DNA from 4 places in the Streptomyces glycanivorans genome. Region 1 is predicted to be linked to each of the others. Evidence: riboswitches for the same ligand, from Rfam matches in the RefSeq annotation. Region 1 holds a riboswitch; each other region holds the start of a gene.
The links. A riboswitch is a leader RNA that binds a small molecule or an ion and turns the genes downstream of it on or off. The one in region 1 is predicted to bind cyclic di-AMP.

Region 1 (5,606 bases):
CGCCTCGTCGGGCTTCAGCCAGGTGTACTTGAGGATCTCGGCCTTGGAGCCGAGACGCTGCGAGCAGTACGAGCAGTCCTCGGGGCAGAGCCCGGACTTCAGGTTCACCAGGTAGTTGAGTTTGACGCGCCGGCCGAACCACTGGCGGCGCACCTTTCCGGCCGCGGCCACCACGTCGAGCAGTTCGTCGTCGGAGGTCGCCAGTACGGCGAGCGCTTCGTCCCGGGTCGGCAGTTCGCGCCGCAGCCCTTTGTCCACCAGCGTGTTCAGCAGGTCCATGGCCTTGATCCTGACGTACGGCACCGCCATCGGCCAAGGAGGAACCGGACAGTACGTCCGGTCGATGCTGTGTGTATTGCCACACCCTGGCCGGTTGCGCACCCGGCTAAGGTCTGTGAGCTGCCTACAAAAAGGGACCCGCTCATGTCCTACGCCCCCTTCGACTGGATCGACGACGAGGCCCGGCGCCGAGCCGCCGCCGGACTCGTCCGGACGCTGCGCCCCCGGGCCGCGGAGACGGAACTGCTGGACCTCGCCAGCAACGACTACCTGGGGCTGAGCCGCAACCCCGAAGTGACAGCAGCGGCAGCGGCGGCGGCACGGACCTGGGGCGCGGGTGCCACCGGGTCGCGGCTCGTCACCGGGTCCACCGCGCTGCACGCCGCACTCGAACACGAACTGGCCGCCTTCTGCGGGTTCGAGGCCGCCCTGGTGTTCTCCTCCGGCTACGCGGCGAACCTCGCCGCACTCACGGCGCTGACCGGACACGACTCGCTGATCGTCTCCGACGCGGGCAACCACGCCTCGATCGTGGACGGCTGCCGGCTCTCCCGGGCCGCCACCGCCGTCGTACCGCACGCGGACCCCGAGGCCGTACGGAAGGCGCTCCGGACGCACGGCGGGCGGGCGCTGGCCGTGACCGACTCCGTCTTCTCGGTGGACGGCGACGCCGCCCCGCTCGCCGGACTCGCCGGTGTCTGCCGCGAAGCGGGTGCGCCCCTCGTGGTCGACGACGCGCACGGACTCGGGGTGCTGGGCGAGGGCGGGCGCGGGGCGCTCGCGGCCGCCGGGCTCGCAGGCGGCGAGGGAATCGTGGCCACTCTCACGCTCTCCAAGTCGCTCGGCAGCCAGGGCGGAGCGGTCCTCGGCCCAGCCCGGGTCATCCGTCACCTGGTCAACACGGCCCGTACGTTCATCTTCGACACCGGACTCGCACCGGCGGCCGCCGGAGCGGCCCTGGGCGCGCTGCGTCTGCTGCGCCGCGAACCCGAACGCGCGGAGAGGGCAGGGGAGGTCGCCCTGGAACTGCACGGACGGCTGGTGGCGGCCGGCCTGACCGCCGTGCGTCCCGACGCCGCCGTCGTGTCGGTCCGTGCTCCCTCGGCCGAGTCGGCGGTGCGCTGGGCCGCCGACTGCCGTGCGGCGGGGCTCGCCGTGGGGTGCTTCCGGCCGCCTTCGGTGCCCGACGGGATCTCGCGGCTGAGGCTGACCGCCCGTGCCGACCTGACCCAGGAGCAGATCGGAGCGGCCGTGGACACGATCCTGACGACGGCGCCGCTGCCGGTCAGCTGACCGGGTGGTCGCGCAGTCCGGCCACGAACGACGTCCATGCCGTCGCCGAGAAGCGAAGCGCGGGCATCGACGTGTTCTTGGAATCCCTCACGGCGAGACGGGCGTCGCCGAGCGACGCGGCTTCCACGCAGTTGTTCATCCCGGTGCTGCGGCTGCTGCGCCGCCACCTCGGTGCGGGCTGTACGGGACGGTCGGACATCGTGCCCCCCTCGGGCAGTCTGAAGGTTCCGCCTGATCGCCGCGGCTCAGAGCGGCGATGAGGTCCAGCGAATGCTCCGGCGACAGCGCGTGCTCCTGCATCGTGCGGAAGGCCGAGCTGTACGCCTCAAGGTCTTCTCTCCGCTCCAGGTAGAGACTGCTCGTCAAGTGATCGAGAACGATCACATCCAGATCGAAAGTGGTCGAAAAAGAGAAGATAACGAACGGCCCGGTGAGGCCGATATAGCTCCCCGCGGAAAATGGCAGTAACTGGAGCATCACGTGCGGGAATTGAGCCACTTCCGTCAGATGGCGCAGCTGTCCCTCCATCACCCCGGGCCCGCCGACGCTCCGCCGCAGTACCGCTTCGTCGATCACGACGCTCAGCCGCAGCGGCCGGGGCGAGTGGAGGACGTTCTGCCGGGCGAGCCTGACCTCGACCAGCGAATCGAGCTGGGCGGGCGGCAGCCCGTCCAGTGAGGACCGGGTCACTGCCCGCGCGTAGTCGGCGGTCTGCAGCAGTCCCGGGACCACCGAGGTCTCCAGCGTGCGCGCGGCGAAGGCCTGCGACTCCAGGCTGATGAAGTCGCGGTACTGGGGCGGGATGAGCCCACGGTAGGCGTGCCACCACCCGTTCCCGCCGCCCCCCGCGGAGCCGGCGAGCGTCCGGAGCAGGGAACGCAACTGCCGGTCGTCCACGCCGTACGCTTCCATCAGCCGGGTCACGTCACCCGGTGTCACCCCGCTCGCCCCCGTCTCGATCCGGCTCACCTTCGACTGGTGCCAGCCGAGCAGTGCGGCGGCGTCCCGGCTCGTGAGTCCCGATGTGTGGCGAAGAGCGCGCAGTTCCTCCCCGAGCTTGCGACGGCGTACAGCAGGGCCGTTCCGCATGACGGCCTCCTCCCGTTGTCACGGAGGGCCGTACCCAAGCGGGGGCCGGCCCGGAAAGGGGCAAGTGTCGCGTCCGCACACGGCCCGGGCGGCGGAGTTCACCGTATTGGGCGATAGATATATGCATATCTTGGTGGATCGCCGTCATGGAGGGCGGCAACGGTGGCAGTCTGGCGCGAGGCACAATCCAGGCCGGCCGTGGGCCGGTCGGGTGGGAAAGGGACGGCGTCGCCATGGCAGACCATCAGGAAGCAACCGTCACTCTGCCGAGCGATCCGGTCTCGGTCTCCGCGGCGCGGAGATATGTGGCCCAAGTGGTCACGGACTGGGGCCTGGCCGAGGACGGCGACACCGCCGACACCATCCGGCTGATCGTCTCGGAACTCGCCACCAACGCCGTCCAGCACACCTTCGGGCAGTCGCCCACCTTCACCGTCGATCTCCGGCTCGACCGGGACGTCGAGTTCTACCTGGGTGTGACGGACAGCCACCCTCGCCGGCCCCAACGGCTGCCCGCCGCGGTGCGGCAGGACAACGGGCGCGGCATGGCGATCATCCGGGCCCTGGCGAAGGAGCACGGCGGCAGGCTCGGCGTCAGCCCCACCCCGGACGGGGGGAAGACCGTGTCGATCGCCCTTCCCTGGCCGGTTCCCGCGCAGGCGTGACGCTGTCGCACGCGTGACCGGGAGAGGTCTCACCCGGCGGAGGCCGGGCGTCGGACGGCGGGCGGTGACGGAGACATCGCCGACGACCACCTCCGGCACCACCGACAGGCCGAGGACCACGCCGACCGGCGCGGACATCCGGACGCGGCCCGGCTGCGGCCGTCGGCTGCGCCGGCCGCGTACCGCCCGTGCGATCAAGGGCGGCAGCGGCACGGCACTCACCGCGTCGGGGCTCGTGCTGGTGACCGGTCCCCTGCTGCGCCGAACCTGCTGGGGAGGAGTGTCAGCGGACCCTCCCGTACCAGACGTTCCCGGACCAGATCTTTTCCAGCCGGACCACGGCCCCGGCCTTGGGCGAGTGCCAGATCTTCCCGCTGCCGGCGTAGATCCCGACGTGGTACACGCTGCGGCCCGCGTGGAAGAAGACCAGGTCGCCGCGTTTCCGCTGCGACCTGGAGATATGGCGGGTCTTGTTGTACTGCTGCTGCGCCGTGCGGGGGAGTTTTTTTCCGGCCTTCTTGAACGAATAGAGCGTGAGCCCTGAGCAGTCGAACCGGGAGGGGCCCGTGGCTCCCCATCTGTAAGGGGCACCCTTCTTCGAGGCGGCGATCTTGAGTGCCTTCGTCGAGTGGGTGGCGGCCTCGGCTTCGTCCACGAAGCCCGGGGCCAGCACGGTGGTGCCTACGGCGAAGGTCAGAACCGAGGCCGTACCGACCCGGGCGAACAGAGACGGGACATGAACCTGCGCAGTCATGCGCAACCCTTCGTCAGCCGCCTGTGAAGGATGACCTGTCGGGTTCGGGCTGGCGAAGTTGCCCGGCCGCGTGCAGCGGCTTCACCCCGAGGGCCGTCCGGATCTCCGGCCGGCCCGTTGTGCTCGGGTCCTCCACTCCTGCCGATCCACTCCTGTCGACCAGGCATCCGGACGGCGGCAGGACTCGGCGTCCGCCCGGACCGCCCCGCCGCGGCGGCGGGGGCTTGTCGTCCCAGGGATCTTTACCTACGCGCCGCCGGATTTCCTGTCTGAAGTGGCGGTATGTGAGAGTCGTCACGACTGATCCGATCGAGTGGACGCCGCGTGCGCGGAGCCGCGGCGGCCGGACCTGACCAGCCGTGTACCAGCGGTGGAACGACGTATTACGTTCAGTGTCCGCGTCGGATGCGCAAGTTGGGCTGTCCCTCGGGCGGGGGACCTTCTACGCCGATCGAGCGAGGGAAACTCATCGGCCTGCCGGGCGTGTCGTACACGTGTGCCGAAAGGGCCGGTGTGATCGGCGAGTCGGTGGTGAACACGGTCAACTCGACGGCTCCTGAGGCAGGGCCACCCGGCCCGCCCGGCGCTCTCCGTCCAGCAGTCGCAACGCCCTGGCCAGGGTGTCCGCATGGATCTGCGACTCACCCCGCTCATGCATCAGCACGAGTGCGTCCCGTAAGGCCACCGCCCGCGACGCGAGGGCCTGGGCCGCCCGCAGCGCTCCGTAGGTGTCGCTGCCCCGGGCGGGATTGATGCGCCCGACCTGGTCGAGCACCTCCAGATAGCAGTCGATGAACTCGGCCTCGGCGCGGGTCAGTGCGGGAAGCTGCGGGAACTGGGGTGGGAGCATCGGGCGTTCACCTCGACGAGTGCGGCGGCTGGGGCGGCGTGCGGTTCTCCACGACGTGGTCCACCAGTCCGTACGCCAGGGCGGCCTCGGCGTCGAGGATGGTGTCCCGTTCGATGTCGGCGGCGATCCGGCCCGTGGAACGACCCGTGTGGCGGGCCAGCATGGCCGTGAGCAGCTCGCGCTCGCGCGTCAACTCGCGGGCTCGGATGTCGAGATCGGACAGCTGGCCCTGCACCGGCTCGTCCAGAACGGGTTGCTGGATGAGTACCCGGGCGCCAGGCAGGGCATGTCGGCGTCCCGGTGAGCCGGCGGCGAGGAGCACGGCGGCGGCCGCCCCCGCCTGCCCGAGACAGAAGGTCTCCACCTCGCAGGCGAGGAACTGAATGGTGTCGTAGATCGCCGTCATCGCGTGGAACGAGCCCCCGGGCGAGTTGATGTACAGGGAAAGCGGCCGGTCCGGGTCCGCGTGCTCCAGATACATGAACTGGGCGACGAGGTCGGTCGCCGCGGTGTCGTCGACAGGCGTACCGAGGAAGACGATCCGCTCGGACAGCAGCTTCGCGTACGGATCCGTGTTCCGGGTTCCGTGGGCGGTGCGCTCGGTGAACTCGGGCAGAACGTAGCGGGCGGCGGGACGGAACATGGCGGTGCCTCTCCTGGACCTCGGACTGCATGA
Region 2 (5,606 bases), 4.1 Mb from region 1:
TGCGGTACTGGGCGGTCGCGTAGGAGCCGAGGGCGTCGCGTGCGGTGTTGAGGCGCTCGGTCCTGCGGGCGGCCTCGTCACGCAGGGCGTCCAGGGACTTCTCGGAGGCCGTGGACTGCTCCTTCGCACCGTTGTACTTCTCGGTGGCCACCTCGGCGTCGTGGTAGAGCCGGTCGACCTCGGCCCTCACCTGCGCCGTGGTGAGCTGGGGGTCCGCCTGCGCGGCGCCTTCGAGAGCGGTCGCCGTCGCCGCACCGGCGAGAGCGAGGGTTGCCGCGGTGCGGGCGGCAGGTCCGGTGAACAGACGCTGCCCGGGCTTGCGGTGAGCGGCTTTGCGATCGGCGGCCACGGGGGTGGTGCGTCCTTCCGTTCGACTGCCCGGCGGTGGGTGCCGCGGGCCCGCCAGGAATCCGGCGTCGGGCCACCACAGGGGGGAGTGGCCCGCCGCCGGATTCCTGGCGGGGTGACCGGGAGTGCCGCCCGGTACGGGGGCGGCGATGGAGATCCGGTCACCTGTGAGGGACGCTAAACCCGGCACGGAGGGAAGAGGTGTAATGACAGCTATTGCCCTCATGTGCTGTTTCGTTTCCGTCGGATGACAGGAAAATTCAACCGGAGTCCGGCAATTCGCGCAGACCAGGGGGCAACTCATCGGTAAGTCGTACCTGGCCGAAGAGTGGTGATATGGCCGCGGTTAGGCTGCGGCCATGGACGTACTCATCAATGTCTTCGTGGCCTTGCACATCATCGGTATCGCCTCCCTGCTGGGTGGTTTCCTGACCCAGATGAAGGCCATGGGGGCGGGCGAGGCCCGTTTCGTCCCGGCCATGCTGCACGGTGCGCTCACCATGCTCGTCACGGGCGTCGCCCTGGTCGGGCTCGACCAGGCCGACGACCGGAGCGTGAACAACATCAAGATCGGCGTGAAGCTGCTGGTCCTGATCGTGATCCTGGCGCTCGTCTACGTGAAGCGGGACGATGAGAAGGTGGACAAGGGCGCGTTCGCCGCGGTCGGCGGGCTGACCGTCGCCAACATCTTCATCGCCACGCTCTGGACCTGAGCGGCAGGCGGTCGTACGACGAAGGGCCCGGGGATCACCCCGGGCCCTTCGCCTTGTACGGGCGGCGTCCGCCGTGCGCGGGCAGGTCGCTATGCCGGGCGCACGCTGCCGTAGATCGGCATGTAGTAGATCGACTCCTCGCGGACGTTCGCGCCCGGCTTGGGCGCGTGGATCATCATGCCGTCGCCCTTGTAGATGCCGACGTGGCTGATGTCGTCGTAGAAGAAGACCAGGTCCCCCGGCCGCAGGTCCGCCGTGGCCACCCGGGTGCCGACCTCGACCTGGTCCCACGTGGTGCGCGGCAGATCGACGCCGGCCGCCTTCCAGGCGGCCTGGGTGAGCCCGGAGCAGTCGTAGGAGGACGGGCCCGTCGCCCCCCACACGTACGGCTTGCCGATCTGGGCGCGTGCGAAGGCCAGGACCTTCTCGGCCTTCGAGGCGTAACCGCTGTCGGAGCCCGTGCCGGAGCCCGTGCCGGACCCCGTGCCCGTGCCCGTCCCCGTCTTCGTGGCCTCGTCCGCGGCGGCCTTCTCCTTGTCGGCCTGCTGCCGGGCCAGCTCCTCGGCCTTGCGCTCGGCCTCCGCCTCCTTCTTGCGCTCCAGCTCCGCCAGCCGCGCCTTCTCCTCGGCGGTCAGCTTCGACAGCAGCGAGCGCGCCTCGGTGAGCTTCGTCTGCACCTGCTGCTTGCTGGTGCGCAGCGAGGCCTGCGACTCGGTGAGCGTCTCCAGGCTCTTCGTCGCCTCGGCCCGCTTGGCCGCCGCCTCCTTCTGCTGTGTGCGGAAGTCGGCGACCGCCTTCTGCTGCCGGCTGGTCATCCGGGCCATCAGCTGGTCCTGGTCGAAGTACGACTGCGGATCGTCCGCCAGGAAGAACGTCGCAGTCGGGGCGATCGAGCCGCCGCGGTACTGCGCGGCCGCGTAGTTGCCCAGCTCGCGGCGGGTCTCGTTGAGCTTGTCCGCCCGCTTCGCCGCGGCTTCCAGCAGCGCGTCGACCTTGGAGCGCTGCTCTGCCGAGGCGGTCTTCGCCTTGTTGTACTGCTGCGTCGCCGTACCGGCCTGCCGGTAGAGGTCGTCGACCTTCTTCTGCACTTCCTGGATGCTGGGCTTGGGCTCGGCGGGGGCAGCCGTCGCGCTCTGCGTGGAGAGCAGGGTGACGGAGGCGAGCGCCGCGGTCGTGAGACCTACGGCAGGGGTGGTGCGCACCCGGGTGCGGGGCTTGCGATGCGACGCCAAGGCCGGCATCTCCTTCCGTGGACCGCCTACCGGGTTAGCTGTCGGGTTCGGGCGGAACGGAAGGCTGCCCTACGGTCCGGCGGGACGGACCGATTCACCCCGGTGCTGCGTGTGGGTCCCCGGTTCCGGGCCCCTTCGGGGCGGTGCGGATTCGGCGGGGGTGCCCGTGCGGCGCGGTTCGCCTCAAGGGGGTACGGGGCACCCGTCGGAGCACGCTAGCCAACCCGTGGTGCCCTTGTGAAGGTTGATGTTCGATATGCCCGATACATTTTCGTGACCTTTTCCCGGCGATGGTCCGCGTGGCCGGATGTGACCCCGGAATCTCACGTTCCGTAGGCAGCCCGTTCCGTTCCGCTCCTGGTCCCGGACCGTTGTCGCCGTTGCGGCCCGGGCTGTCGGTGGGGCCGCCTAGACTCGTGAGGCGATGAGCAGCCTCTTTGACGACAGTTTCCTGACCGGCCTCCAGCAAGGGGAGGACGGCCCCCCGCCGCCCCCCGAGGAGCACGCACCCGAAGCGGTGCCGGAGGGCCTCTTCGAGGACGTCTTCGACACGCCTCCGCCGCCGCGCGACGCCTACTACCGCGACGGCGCCCCGCGCCCCGTCGTCGACTCAGCCGCGCTGCTCGACGGGCTGAACACGGAGCAGCGCGCCGCCGTCGTGCACGCCGGTTCCCCGCTGCTCATCGTGGCCGGCGCCGGCTCGGGCAAGACCCGGGTGCTCACCCACCGGATCGCCCATCTCCTGGCCGAGCGGGGGGTGCACCCCGGGCAGATCCTCGCGATCACCTTCACCAACAAGGCCGCCGGCGAGATGAAGGAGCGTGTCGAGGACCTCGTCGGCCCGCGCGCCAACGCCATGTGGGTCATGACGTTCCACAGCGCCTGTGTGCGGATCCTGCGCCGGGAGTCGAAGCGCCTGGGCTTCACCTCGTCGTTCTCGATCTACGACGCCGCCGACTCCAAGCGGCTGATGGCACTGGTCTGCCGCGATCTGGACCTCGACCCGAAGCGCTACCCGCCGAAGTCGTTCACGGCGAAGGTCTCGAACCTGAAGAACGAGCTGATCGACGAGGAGACCTTCGCCGGTCAGGCGGCCGACGGGTTCGAGAAGACGCTGGCGCAGGCCTACGCGCTCTACCAGGCGCGGCTGCGCGAGGCCAACGCCCTCGACTTCGACGACATCATCATGACGACGGTGCACCTGCTCCAGGCGTTCCCCGACGTCGCCGAGCACTACCGCCGCCGCTTCCGGCACGTCATGGTCGACGAGTACCAGGACACCAACCACGCGCAGTACACCCTCGTGCGCGAACTGGTGGGCCCGGCGGGCGAGGCCGACGCCCCGGGCGAACTGTGCGTCGTCGGTGACGCGGACCAGTCGATCTACGCCTTCCGCGGCGCGACCATCCGCAACATCCTCCAGTTCGAGGAGGACTATCCGGACGCGAAGACGATCATGCTGGAGCAGAACTACCGCTCCACGCAGACGATCCTTTCGGCGGCCAACGCCGTCATCGAGCGCAACGAGAGCCGTCGCCCCAAGAACCTCTGGACGAACGCGGGCACCGGCACCCGGATCACCGGCTACGTCGCCGACACCGAGCACGACGAGGCGCAGTTCGTCGCCGACGAGATCGACCGGCTGACGGACGCGGGCGACGCGAAGGCGGGCGACGTCGCCGTCTTCTACCGCACGAACGCCCAGTCCCGTGTCTTCGAAGAGATCTTCATCCGCGTCGGACTGCCCTACAAGGTCGTCGGCGGAGTGCGCTTCTACGAGCGCAAGGAGGTCAGGGACGTCCTGGCCTACCTCCGGGTGCTGTCCAACCCCGAGGACACCGTCCCGCTGCGCCGCATCCTCAACGTGCCCAAGCGCGGCATCGGGGACCGGGCCGAGGCGATGATCGACGCCCTCTCGATGCGCGAGAAGATCTCCTTCCCGCAGGCGCTGCGCCGCGTCGACGAGGCGTACGGCATGGCGGCCCGGTCGGCGAACGCCGTGAAGCGGTTCAACACGCTGATGGAGGAGCTCCGCACGATCGTGGAGTCCGGCGCCGGACCGGCGGTCGTCGTGGAGGCCGTCATGGAACGGACCGGCTACCTCGCCGAACTCCAGGCGTCCACCGACCCGCAGGACGAGACCCGAATCGAGAACCTCCAGGAGCTCGCCTCCGTCGCTCTCGAATTCGAGCAGGAACGGGCGGAGGAGGAGGGCGCGGGCACACTCGCCGAGTTCCTGGAGAAGGTCGCGCTCGTCGCCGACGCCGACCAGATCCCCGACGAGGACGAGGACGGCTCCGGCGTCGTCACGCTGATGACGCTGCACACGGCCAAGGGCCTCGAATTCCCCGTGGTGTTCCTGACGGGCATGGAGGACGGCGTCTTCCCGCACATGCGCGCCCTCGGACAGGTGAAGGAGCTGGAGGAGGAGCGCCGGCTCGCCTACGTGGGCATCACGCGTGCCCGCGAGCGCCTGTACCTGACCCGGGCGGCGATGCGGAGTGCGTGGGGCCAGCCCTCGTACAACCCGGCGTCGAGGTTCCTGGAGGAGATCCCGGACCAGCACCTGGAGTGGAAGCGCAAGGGTCCGATGGCGGCCTCGGCGGGACCGACGTCCGGCATCACCTCGTCCCTGTCCTCCTCACGCTCGAAGTCGGGGCCGTCGGGATTCGCGACCCGGCGCACCTCCGACAAGCCGGTGGTCACCCTGGTGGTCGGGGACCGGGTCACGCACGACCAGTTCGGCCTGGGCACGGTCACGGCGGTCGACGGGTTCGGCGACCAGGCGAAGGCGACGGTCGACTTCGGCGACGAGCGGCCGAAGAAGCTGCTGCTGCGCTACGCGCCGGTCGAGAAGCTCTGAACCGGCAGGGCGGGCGGGGCGGAGAGACTCCGACCCGCCCGCCCTGGGACGTGGTGCACCGGACCGGCCGGCGCTCCGGCGCGGCCGGTCCCTCAGTACGGGTTGACGCCGTGGCTGCGGAGCCAGGGCATCGGGTCGATCGCCGAGCCGCCACCGGGCCGGACCTCGAAGTGCAGGTGCGGGCCGGTGGAGTTGCCCGAGTTCCCCGAGTAGGCGATGACGTCTCCGGCCTTGACCGAGCCGGAGCGGATCTTCGTGGTGCTGAGGTGGCAGTACCAGGTCTCGGTGCCGTCGGCCGCGGTGACGATGGCCATGTTCCCGTAGGCGCTGTTCCACTGGGTACGGACGGTGCCGTCGGTCGCCGCCATCACAGGGGTGCCGTAGGAGACGGGGAAGTCGATTCCCGTGTGCACGGACATCCAGTTCACGCCGGCCTGGCCGTAGGTGGCG
Region 3 (5,606 bases), 6.6 Mb from region 1:
ACGGCAACGAGTACCTCGACATGCTCGCCGGCTTCGGCGTGATGGGTCTCGGCAGGCACCACCCCGTCGTACGCCGGGCGCTCCATGACGTCCTGGACGCCTCGACGGCCGACCTCACCCGGTTCGACTGCCAGCCGCTGCCCGGACTGCTGGCGGAGAAGCTGCTCGCCCACAGCCCGCACATGGACCGGGTGTTCTTCGGGAACAGTGGCACCGAGGCGGTCGAGACCGCCCTGAAGTTCGCCCGGTACGCCACGGGCAAGCCGCGGATCCTCTACTGCGACCACGCCTTCCACGGGCTGACGACCGGCTCGCTCTCCGTCAACGGCGAGAAGGGCTTCCGGGACGGATTCGCGCCTCTGCTGCCCGACACGGCCATCGCGCTCGGCGACCTGGACGCGCTGCGACGCGAGCTGAAGCGTGGCGACGTCGCCGGGCTCGTCGTCGAGCCGATCCAGGGCAAGGGCGTCCACACCTCACCCCCCGGTTTCCTGCGGGAGGCACAGGAGCTGCTGCACCGGCACAAGGCCGTACTCATCGTGGACGAGGTGCAGACCGGGCTGGGCAGGACCGGAGACTTCTACGCCTACCAGCACGAGGAGGGGGTCGAGCCCGATCTGCTCTGCGTCGCCAAGGCCCTGTCCGGCGGCTACGTGCCGGTCGGCGCGACTCTCGGGAAGGACTGGATCTTCAAGCGCGTCTACTCGTCCATGGACCGAGTCCTGGTCCACTCGGCGAGCTTCGGATCCAACGCGCAGGCCATGGCCGCCGGGCTGGCCGTCCTCGCGGTGATGGAGGAGGAGGAGACCGTCGCGAACGCCCGTCGCACCGGTGACCTGCTGCGCGAACGCCTCGCCGCGCTCGTCGGACGCTACGAACTGCTGCACGAGGTCCGCGGACGAGGGCTGATGATCGGCATCGAGTTCGGCCGGCCCTCCTCTCTCAGGCTCCGAAGCCGGTGGGCGATGCTGCAGGCCGCCCGCAAGGGCCTCTTCGCGCAGATGGTCGTGGTGCCGCTGCTGCAGAAGCACCGGATCCTCACCCAGGTCTCCGGTGATCACCTGGAGGTGATCAAGCTGATCCCGCCGCTGGTCATCGGGGAGCCGGAGGTCGATCGTTTCGTGACCGCCTTCACCGCAGTCATGGACGACGCGCACAGTGGGGGTGGGCTGATGTGGGACTTCGGCAGGACCCTGGTGAAGCAGGCGGTCGCCAACCGCTGAGGATTTTGCCTCGGAGGCAACTTATTTGCCTCCGAGGAAAGATGCTGGCTCAATGGAGGCATGAATCCTCCTGACGGTGGGAGTGCCGACGAGCTTCCCGGGATCGCGCCACGCCTGCGCGACCTGCGCCGCAACCGTGGCCTCACCCTGGAGGCCGCGGCCGGGCGGGCGGGACTCTCCCCGGCCCACCTCTCCCGGCTCGAAACGGGCCGGAGGCAGCCCTCGCTGCCGATGCTGCTGGGCCTCGCCCGCGTCTACGGTACGACCGTCTCCGAGCTCCTGGGCGAGATCCCGCCCGAACGTGACGCGATCGTCCGCGGCGGCCCGCTCGAGGGTGTGGGCGGCACCGAAGGCGGCGGCTGGCTCTACCGCCAGGCCGGCGGCTCGGGCCGTGCCATGCAGGCACTGCGGGTGCGGGTCCCCTACGGCACCGAGGGAGACCTCGTCCGCGTCCATCCCGGAGAGGAGTGGCTGTACGTCCTCGACGGCCGGCTGCGTGTCGTGCTCGGGGACACCGTGCACGACCTCGACCCGGGTGACAGCGCGCACTTCGACTCACTCACCCCGCACCGGATCGCGGCGCTCGACATCGGTGGGGCGCGCCTGCTGTTCGTCCACACGCTGCTGCAGAGCCCGACCACCGACCTCTGCCTCGGCGGCGGGGCCCACCGGCTCTGATCCGGCGAGCCCCACGCCGTGCGACACCTTCGTCACGCGGACCGCAACCCCGACCGACACCCCGGCCCGGCAGGCCGGGAGAGAGGACTGACATGTCCGATTCGGAGCACTACGACCCCCTCACCCCGCGCCGGCCGAAGAGCGCGGACACCCAGGAGCGGCGGATGCCCCGTGGTGTCGTGATCCGGCTCTTCGCCTATCTGGTGGCCGGACACGTCGTCGCGGCCTTCCTCTTCCTCCTCTTCACGGTCGCCGGAAAGGGCTGAGCCTCGGGCTCACGCGTCCTCGACGAGCCGCTCGCGCAGCTTCGCGCGGGTCTCCGGGCTGATCTTCAGCCCATCGAGGAGGTAGCGGTCGGTGCTGCCCCAGACCTCCTCGATGGTCGAGAACGCCGCGGCCAGGTATTCGGCCTCTGCTCCGAAGAGCGGGTCGAGCAGTTCCATCACCTCGTCGGACATCCCCACCGGCGAGGTGTCGCTGCGCCGGACCTTGTAGCGGCGGTGCGCGTCGTTCGACTTGAGGTAGTCGGCCTCGATCGCCTCCTTCTCGACACCGACCGCCAGCAGCGCGACCGCGATCGAGAGGCCCGCGCGGTCCTTGCCCGCCGCGCAGTGCATCAGTGCCGGCACGCTGTCCTCCGCCAGCGCGTGGAGCACGCGGCTGTGTTCGGCGGTGCGGTCCTTGATGATCGAGCGGTACGAGGCGACCATCCGCTCCGTGCCCTTGCCGTCCGCCAGGATCGAGCGCAACTGCTGGATGTTCCCGTCGCGCACCAGCCGCCAGAACTCGGCGCCGTCGGCCGGGTCCGAAAGAGGAATGCTGACATTCCGGACGCCCGGCAGCTCCACGTCGAGGCCGTCCAGCTTGTGGTCGGCGGCATTGCGGAAATCGAAGATGGTGTGCAGGCCGAGCCCGGCGAGGAACGAGGCGTCGGCCTCGGTGGCGTTCGCGAGGTGACCGCTGCGGTAGAGCCGCCCGTGGCGCACGGTGCGGCCGTCCACGGTCGGAAGCCCGCCGACATCGCGGAAGTTGCGGACGCCGGTCAGGGCGACGTCCTTGGGTCCGTGGCCGGCCGGCGGGACCTCTGGCAGCTGCGTCACAAGGGCTCCTGGAGTGTCGGGCGTCGGCGCCGCTCGCCGACGGGGGCACGCTCGCGACGATACGACATGGCTGCATCAGGCAACCGTCTCGGTCATGGAGGCGGCGGGTCATCGGGCGGGAGGAGCGGCGACATGTCCGTATTGCTGCATTTAATAGAACATGCCCTGCTTGTAAGGGAGATGAGGTGAGGCGGGTGAGCGGGATCATATCCGTGACGGTGTGTGGTGAACGTGCCGATGGGTATTCCGGACCCCGCGCGGAAAGCCAAGATCCGTAATCCACGGAGTGTGACGGGAATTCCGCGACGGAAATGAAGCGTGGATTCCGGTTCGCAATCGGCGGCTTGTTCGCAGCATCCCGGCTCGCTTACGGTCACCATCAATCCGGACGGAACGCCTAATCCTGCCGCCGCCCGGAATCCGCACCGACTCACGTGTGGCAGGAGCGGGGGAACCAGGTAGGCCGCCGTCCGGAGCGATCCGGCACGGCTTGGGGTCAAGTCGCACTTAGTGCGGCCGGGCATCTCCAGTCCGAACCCGACAGCTCACCTCGCAGGCGCCGGAGAGGAAATCCCCCATGCCCGCAAAAGGCAAGCACCGTCGTACGAAGACCGGCCCGATCTCCCGAGGCGTCCTTGCCGCGGGGACCGGTGGCGCCGTTCTCGCCCTCCCGCTGATCGGCGCCACCGGCGCCCACGCCGCCGAGCAGGCGGCTCCGGCCAAGTCCGTCGCGGCCCAGAGCGCTCCCGCCTCGGCGGCGAAGAGCTCCCCGAAGACCTACTCCGTGGTCTCCGGTGACTACCTGGCCAAGATCGCTGCCGACCACGAGGTCAAGGGCGGCTGGCAGAAGCTGTACAAGGACAACCGTGACGTCGTCGGCGAGAACCCGAGCCTGATCCTCCCGGGCATGAAGCTGACGCTCGGCGCCAAGGCGTCCGGCTCCTCGGAGGCCGCACCCTCCAAGGCAGCCCCGTCGACGGCGAAGAAGTCCGCCCCGGCCGAGAAGGCTCCGGCCCCGGCCCAGGAGGCCGCCGCGAAGACCGCCGACTCCAGCGCGTCGGAGAGCACCGCCTCCGGCTGGACCACTCCGGTCGAGAACCCCAACGTCACCACCCAGTACCGCGCCTCCGGCGCCAGCTGGTCCAGCGGCTACCACACCGGCTCCGACTTCCAGGCGGCCTCCGGCACCAGCGTCCGGTCCATCGGCGATGGCACCGTGGTGTCCGCCGGCTGGAGCGGCTCGTACGGCAACGAGGTCGTCATCCAGCACAGCGACGGGATGTACTCGCAGTACGCCCACCTGTCCTCGCTCGAGGTCTCGACCGGCCAGACCGTCACCGGCGGCCAGCAGATCGGCCTCTCCGGCTCCACCGGCAACTCCACCGGCCCGCACCTCCACTTCGAGGTCCGGACCGGTCCGAGCTACGGCTCGGACGTCGACCCGATCGCCTACCTGCGCTCGCACGGCGTGTCCGTCTGAGGCACACCACCTGAGGGTCGAGGAGAGGGGCGGTGCGCCGGGGCGCACCGCCCCTCTCCTTATTCCTGCTTTACCAAAAACTGACCGGGTGGTCTTTCTCACCAACCGTCAACCCCTTATTACGGTCGCGTAGGTCACATTCGAAGGTGCAAGATAAGCCCTTGTGGCAGACGATTCGAGAAACAACAGACGAGGCATCATCGGGTCGTACGCGGCGATCGGCGACAGCTTCACCGAGGGCGTCGGAGACCCCGGCCCCGGCGGGACCCTCGTCGGCTGGGCGGACCGGTTCGCGGTCCTCCTCGCGGACCAGCTCCCGGTCCCCGATGCGATGGTCGGGCCCGTGGACGACCCGCACGGGAATTTCCGGTACGCCAATCTCGCCGTACGCGGACGCCTCCTCGACCAGATAGTCGAGGAACAGGTCCCCCGCGCCAAGGAGCTGGCACCTGATCTGGTGAGCTTCTGCGCGGGCGGCAACGACATCCTCCGTCCCGGTTCCGACCCGGACGACGTGGCCGAACGCTTCGAGCGTGCGGTGGCCGACCTGACGCAATCGGTCGGTACCGTCTTGGTCACCACCGGCTTCGACACCCGTGGCATCCCTGTCCTCAAGCACCTGCGGGGCAAGATCGCCATGTACACCGCGCACGTCCGGTCGATCGCCGACCGTTACGACTGCCCGGTCCTGGACCTGTGGTCCCTGCGGTCCGTGCAGGACAGGCGGGCCTGGGACAACGACCGGCTGCACCTCTCGGCGGAGGGACACACCCGGGTCGCGCTGCGCGCCGCCCAGGTCCTCGGCCTCGACGTGCCGGCCGACCCCGACCAGGTGTGGCCCCCGCAGGCTCAGCGCGGGACGCTGGAGGTGCGGCGGGACGACATCCAGTGGGCGCGGGAGTACCTGGTCCCGTGGATCGGCCGCAGGCTGCGCGGGGAGTCCTCGGGTGACCACGTCGAGGCCAAGCGCCCCGACCTGCTGCCGCTCTGACCGCGCGGAACCCGGCGCCTCGTCGGACTCCGCCGACCCTCCGGGGCTGTCGGACCCCGACGCTTCCCGTCAGCGGCCGACGAACGGGAGCAGACTCCGGGACGGGCCTGGTGACACGGGTCCGTCCGGAGCGG
Region 4 (5,606 bases), 3.5 Mb from region 1:
GTACCACTGGAGGCCGGCCGGCATCAGTGCGTCGAACATGCTCTGCAGGGCCGGGTAGGGCATCGGCGCCGTGAAGTGGAAGGCGGGCGGCCCGGGTTCGTTCACGACGGCGAGGGTCTCGCCCAGGGATTCCGGATCCGCCGTCGAGGACCAGATGACCCCGCACATCTTCCGTCCGTGGATCTCCTCGGGGAAGGGCGGGCCCGGCGGCACCGTCAGCGAGGCGAAGAAGCCGTACAGGTCGTCCGGCGCCTGCGGCAGGAAGTCGCGGTACCACCGGATGACGTCGTGGAAGAGCTCCAGGGGCCACAGGGTGATCGCTACACCCACCGTGTCCACGGGGTGCAGCTCGAAGTCGAACGACGTGACGACGCCGAAGTTGCCGCCGCCGCCCCGGAGCGCCCAGAACAGGTCGGAGTGCTCGCTCGGGTTCGCGGAGACGAAGGTGCCGTCGGCCAGGACCACGTCCGCGGAGACCAGATTGTCCACCGAGAGGCCGTACTTGCGGGTGAGGTAGCCGTGGCCGCCGCCCAGGGTGAGCCCGCCGATCCCGGTCGTGGACATGATGCCCGCCGGGGTGGCGAGTCCGAACGCGTGGGTGGCGTGGTCGAAGTCCCCCAGCGTCGCACCTCCGTCGGCCTGGGCTGTCTGGGTGGCCGGGTCGACCCGCACGCCGCGCATGGGGGAGAGGTCGAGTGTGACCGCGCCGTCGGAGAGGCCCAGTCCGGGGCCGCTGTGCCCGCCGCCCCGGACGGCGACGTCCAGGCCGTTCTCCCGGACGAACTTCACGGCCTCCATGACGTCCGCCGTGTCGTGGCACAGGACCACGGCCGCCGGTTTCTTGTCGATCATGGCGTTGTAGACCGCACGGGCCTGCCCGTACTCCTGGTCGTCGGGGCCGATGACCGGTCCGCGCAGAGCGCTGCCCATCGATTCGAGGAGGGCGCCGTCCATGATCGTCTCCTAGCGCGCGTGCGTCCGGCTCGCTCCGGCACCACCGCTGCGGACGGGGATCACCGGCCGGCGCCGGCACCCGGGGGGCGCCGGGCGGACGGGACGGACACCGAAAAGTTGACCCTCCCAGCGTCCCGCCGCTCCGGAGGCGGCGCAATCGCGGAGCGCCGTGCGCCGGGGCGGACCAGGTCCTCCGGACGGCAGCACATGGAATTAGGGGTGCGGCAGTACCCTTGATCACGCCACTCCGCCTGCCAACTCCCCTTTACGCACGTCCTGTTGGAAAGAATGGCCGGTCAGGTCGACTTTCCGGTGATGAGGGGAGCGGGGGCGCGGCGGTCGTAAATGGTCGGAGCACCCTCCCGGATGGCGTAGAGTTGCAATCACAACGACGCGGGGTGGAGCAGCTCGGTAGCTCGCTGGGCTCATAACCCAGAGGTCGCAGGTTCAAATCCTGTCCCCGCTACTGAAGACAGAGGCCCGGATCCTTCCAAGGATCCGGGCCTCTGTCATGTGCCGCCACCGGGTCGGTGGTGACGGGCTTGACCTTGACGCTGCGTGAAGATCTAGCGTTTCCGGCATGGAGTGGTCCATACAGGAAATCGCCCGGCGGGCCGGCACCACGAGCCGGACCCTGCGGCACTACGGAGACGTCGGTCTTCTCGTGCCGAGCCGTAAGGGCGCCAACGGCTACCGCTATTACGACCAGGAGGCCCTGGTCCGGCTCCAGCGCATCCTGCTGCTGCGGGAGCTGGGGCTCCCTCTGCCCGCGATCAAGGACGTGCTGGAAGGGCAGCGGGACACCGCGGCGGCTCTCCGGACCCATCTGCGTCTGCTGGAGCAGGAGCGGGAGCGCATCGGGCGGCAGATCGCCTCGGTGCGGACCACTCTGCGCAGGACCGAGGAAGGGGAGGACCTCATGGCCGAGGAAGTGTTCGACGGTTTCGACCACACGGCGTACGAGGAGGAGGTCACCGAACGCTGGGGCCGGGAGGCGTACGAGCGGAGCGGCCGGTGGTGGCGTGGGCTGAGCGAGGCCGAACGCGTCCGCTTCCAGGGCGTGCACGAGGACATCGCCCGGGACTACGGGGCGGCCAGGGCCGCCGGCCTGGAGCCCGGCGGCGAGGAGGCGCAGGACATCGCGCGGCGGCACTGCGCGTGGCTGTCGGCGACGGCCGAGGTCACCCGCGCGTATGTGACCGGGCTCGGGGAGATGTACGTCGCCGATCCCCGCTTCGGGAGGAACTACGATCGCCACGGGGACGGAACCGCCGTCTTCGTACGGGATGCACTGACGATCCACGCGCAGCACCGGCTCTCCGACTGACCCCCGGAGGCGGGGCTCCGGCGCGCTCCTCCCTTCGGCCCACGACGGGCCGCCGTCCGGCGCGGCTCCGGGCGGCGGGGGCGGGGCGCGATACCGTCCGCAGCCGTGGGTGGACCGGGCAGGAGTGCACAGGTGGGGAAGCGGGACGGGCGGCGAGGGGGCGTGGGCGGGGTTTCCCGTTCCCGGCGGCTCGTGCGCGCCCTGCCCGCCGTGATGATCTGTGTCGGGGTGGCCTTCGACGTCGGGACGCCGACCGAGGTCACCGCGGTACCGCTGTTCGCCGCGGCTTCGTTGGTCGCCGCCCCCTTCTTCTCGCTGGCCGGCACCGTCCGGGTCGCGGTGGCCGCGATCCTGGTGGTGCTCGCCATCCGGTTGTCGGACGGGGCGATCCTCAGGGTCGTGTCGATCACCGACCTGCTCACCCTGGTGACCGTCGGCGCCCTCGCCGTCCTCATCAACCGCGTCGTGCGCCGGGGTACCGAACAGCTGGCCTCGGCCAGGGTCATCGCGGAGACCGCGATGCGCGCGGTGCTGCCGAAGCCCGAGGACCGGATCGGCGGACTCCTGGTCGCGGCGCGGTACGAGGCCGCCCAGGCGGACGAGTTCGTCGGCGGTGACCTGTTCGCCGTCGCGGACACGCCGCACGGGGTGCGCCTGGTCGTGGGGGACGTGCGGGGCAAGGGGCTGGACGCCGTGGCGGCTGTGGCGGTCGTGATCGGGGCGTTCCGGGAGGCCGCCGAGCAGGAGAGGTCGCTGGAGGGGGTCGCCCAGCGGCTGGAGCGGGCTCTGGCCCGGGAGGGGTCGCGGCGGGGCGGGCTCGACTCCATGGAAGGGTTCGTCACCGCAGTCCTGGCGGAGATCCCGGTCGGCTCGGACACGCTGAAGGTCATCAACCGCGGGCATCCCGAGCCGCTCGTGCTGCACCCCGACGGCGTGCTCGACGTGCTGGCACCGACCGCGCCCGCCCTCCCGCTCGGGATGGGGCTCGGCACGTGGCCCGACCGGTCCGACGAGTGGACGCTGCCGGCCGGGGCGATGTTCCTGGCGTTCACCGACGGGCTCTCCGAGGCGCGGGACATGACAGGAGTCTTCTACGACCCGGCGGACCGGCTCCGAGGCCGGCTCTTCCCGGGGCCCGAGGAGCTGCTGTCCGCGCTCACCGACGACGTACGGCTGCACACGGGGGGCCGGTCGACGGACGACCTGGCGCTCCTCGCGGTCGCGCGTCCGGCGAGGGGGCAGCAGGAGCGCCGGACCACCGTGAAGATCGTGCGGCGGGACCGTGAATGAGCGGTTGCGACCGTCGGTAGTCGAAGGGCTCCGCTCCGCATAACATTTGACGCACCGTCAGAAATTGGCAGCTGGATTACGGGCGCTCAACTTGCCGGTTTACGCCCGATTGAGCCCTGTAAGTCCAGGCCAGAGGCGTGAACGATCTGTGGGAACAGCTTGGAATCGGACCCGGGTGTCTATTAACGTTCGATAACGCAGCGCGGTTGTACCTGCCGTCGCAAGAGGCGGCACCGTGCGCAGCGCCGAATTCCGCAAGGGAACCGGGGAACCACCTACATGGGGTGAATCGGACACCTGTGTCTCGTGAGAGACGGAGGGGTCCGTAGGAGACCTTCCTGCTCCGAACCCGTCAGCTAACCCGGTAGGCGAGAAGGAAGGAAAGGAGTGCGCCCACGTGGCGTCCAACCAGCCTGCCCCCGAGGCCCCGTCACCCTTCAGGACCGACAGCTTCGGCGACGACGGCAGGACTTGGGAGGAATGGAATCCCACCGAGGAGTCCATCCGTCCCGTACGCGGTCGGCATCGCGTCGCCAAGCAGCGCGGCCTCGCCCGTAGCTCCACCGTCCTCGGCGTCGGTGTCATAGCGGCCGTCGGTGCGGGCGGCATGGCCACCGCGCAGAGCAAGCCGCCGGTCTCCATCTCTCTTCCCGATTCCATCGCGGACAATCTCCCTGACGCCAAGTCCCTTCCCGGCGTGGGCGCGTTCATGTCCGGCGACTCCGACTCGGACTCGGACCACGAGACGGTCGCCGCGTCCTCCCCCCTCACCACGGCGGGCATCACCGCGGCCGAGGCCGAAGGGGGCGCCACCGACGCGGGTGAGGCGCTGCGCGCCCGCATCCTCCAGCAGGCCGAGCAGCAGCAGGCCGGAGCCGACGCCGAGGCCAAGGCCGCGCAGGAGAAGGCGGCGGCCGAGGCGGCCGCGGCCCAGGCGGCGAAGCAGCAGAGCGCGGCGGAGGCCGAGGCCGTCGCGAAGAAGAAGGCGGCGGAAGAGGCGGCGAAGAAGAAGGCGGAGGCAGAGCGCCTGGCCAAGCTCGCCGCCAGCTACGCCGTCCCGACCTCGTCGTACTACATCAGCTCGACCTTCGGTCAGGCCGGTTCGATGTGGTCCTCCGGCTACCACACCGGGCTGGACTTCGCGGCTCCGACCGGGACCCCGGTCAAGGCCGTGCACAGCGGCACGGTGAAGTCGGCCGGCTACTCCGGTTCGTACGGTTACCGCACGGTCCTGGAGCTCGACGACGGCACCGAGGTCTGGTACTGCCACCAGTCCTCGATGGACGTGGTCGCAGGACAGAAGGTCACCACCGGTCAGACCATCGGCCGTGTCGGCGCCACCGGCAATGTGACGGGCGCCCACCTGCACCTGGAGGTCCACACCGCGGACGGCGCGGGCATCGACCCGATGGCGTGGCTCCGGGGCAAGGGCCTCACGATCTGATCCCCCGCGCCGGCTACCGGCGCAGCAGAACCCCGGCGGCCCTGACGCACGACCCCCCGACGTCAGGGCCGTCGGCCTGTCCGGGACCGCGGGACGGGCCGGGCGGGGGGCGTGCCAGTAGGGGCGGGCCGGGAGCGGCGGTCATCGGCGGCCGGGAGAAGGTGGTCCCCGGTGGCCGGGAGCAGGCGGCCCCCGGGGGCGGCGGCGGAGCGGAATAGTTGGCTCCGCCCGTTGGTTGTCCCTCGGCATGACGTCTTTGCGCCCGCTCGGTTCTTCGAGCCTTCAGGTCTTTCCCCTCGCTCTCGGCGGCAACGTCTTCGGCTGGACGGCCGACGAGGAGCGGACGTTCGCCGTCCTCGACGCGTACGTCGCGGCCGGCGGCAACTTCATCGACACCGCCGACTCCTACTCGGCCTGGATCCCGGGCAACGAGGGCGGTGAGTCGGAGACCCTCATCGGCAAGTGGCTGGCGTCCCGTTCCCGCCGCGACGACGTCGTCATCGCCACCAAGGTCGGCGCGCACCCTTCGTACAAGGGGCTCTCGCCCACCACGATCAAGGCGGCGGCCGAGGCGTCCCTGCGCCGGCTCGG

Region 2: linked by a shared signal. The riboswitch ahead of P8A20_RS13925 (C40 family peptidase) and the one ahead of P8A20_RS32520 (C40 family peptidase) in region 1 are both predicted to bind cyclic di-AMP.
Region 3: linked by a shared signal. The riboswitch ahead of P8A20_RS03350 (M23 family metallopeptidase) and the one ahead of P8A20_RS32520 (C40 family peptidase) in region 1 are both predicted to bind cyclic di-AMP.
Region 4: linked by a shared signal. The riboswitch ahead of P8A20_RS16860 (M23 family metallopeptidase) and the one ahead of P8A20_RS32520 (C40 family peptidase) in region 1 are both predicted to bind cyclic di-AMP.

The regions. Positions count from the first base shown of each region.
Region 1 is NZ_CP120983.1:7,322,382-7,327,987, forward strand. It holds gene bioB (biotin synthase BioB) at 1-279, opposite strand, end outside; gene P8A20_RS32495 (8-amino-7-oxononanoate synthase) at 424-1,572, shown strand; gene P8A20_RS32500 (DUF397 domain-containing protein) at 1,565-1,771, opposite strand; gene P8A20_RS32505 (helix-turn-helix domain-containing protein) at 1,708-2,661, opposite strand; gene P8A20_RS32510 (ATP-binding protein) at 2,895-3,326, shown strand; gene P8A20_RS32520 (C40 family peptidase) at 3,610-4,080, opposite strand; cyclic di-AMP (ydaO/yuaA leader) riboswitch at 4,109-4,187, opposite strand; gene P8A20_RS32525 (hypothetical protein) at 4,622-4,930, opposite strand; gene P8A20_RS32530 (ATP-dependent Clp protease proteolytic subunit) at 4,938-5,573, opposite strand.
Region 2 is NZ_CP120983.1:3,262,839-3,268,444, reverse strand. It holds gene P8A20_RS13935 (C40 family peptidase) at 1-349, opposite strand, end outside; gene P8A20_RS13930 (hypothetical protein) at 708-1,061, shown strand; gene P8A20_RS13925 (C40 family peptidase) at 1,151-2,302, opposite strand; cyclic di-AMP (ydaO/yuaA leader) riboswitch at 2,301-2,460, opposite strand; gene pcrA (DNA helicase PcrA) at 2,718-5,156, shown strand; gene P8A20_RS13915 (M23 family metallopeptidase) at 5,249-5,606, opposite strand, start outside.
Region 3 is NZ_CP120983.1:736,013-741,618, reverse strand. It holds gene P8A20_RS03370 (aspartate aminotransferase family protein) at 1-1,223, shown strand, start outside; gene P8A20_RS03365 (helix-turn-helix domain-containing protein) at 1,284-1,901, shown strand; gene P8A20_RS03360 (DUF6126 family protein) at 1,994-2,167, shown strand; gene P8A20_RS03355 (tyrosine-protein phosphatase) at 2,177-3,001, opposite strand; cyclic di-AMP (ydaO/yuaA leader) riboswitch at 3,415-3,575, shown strand; gene P8A20_RS03350 (M23 family metallopeptidase) at 3,579-4,481, shown strand; gene P8A20_RS03345 (SGNH/GDSL hydrolase family protein) at 4,645-5,472, shown strand; gene P8A20_RS03340 (STM4011 family radical SAM protein) at 5,542-5,606, opposite strand, start outside.
Region 4 is NZ_CP120983.1:3,858,445-3,864,050, reverse strand. It holds gene P8A20_RS16880 (FAD-binding oxidoreductase) at 1-954, opposite strand, end outside; tRNA gene P8A20_RS16875 (tRNA-Met) at 1,347-1,420, shown strand; gene P8A20_RS16870 (MerR family transcriptional regulator) at 1,535-2,281, shown strand; gene P8A20_RS16865 (PP2C family protein-serine/threonine phosphatase) at 2,414-3,571, shown strand; cyclic di-AMP (ydaO/yuaA leader) riboswitch at 3,805-3,957, shown strand; gene P8A20_RS16860 (M23 family metallopeptidase) at 3,969-5,015, shown strand; gene P8A20_RS16855 (aldo/keto reductase) at 5,263-5,606, shown strand, end outside.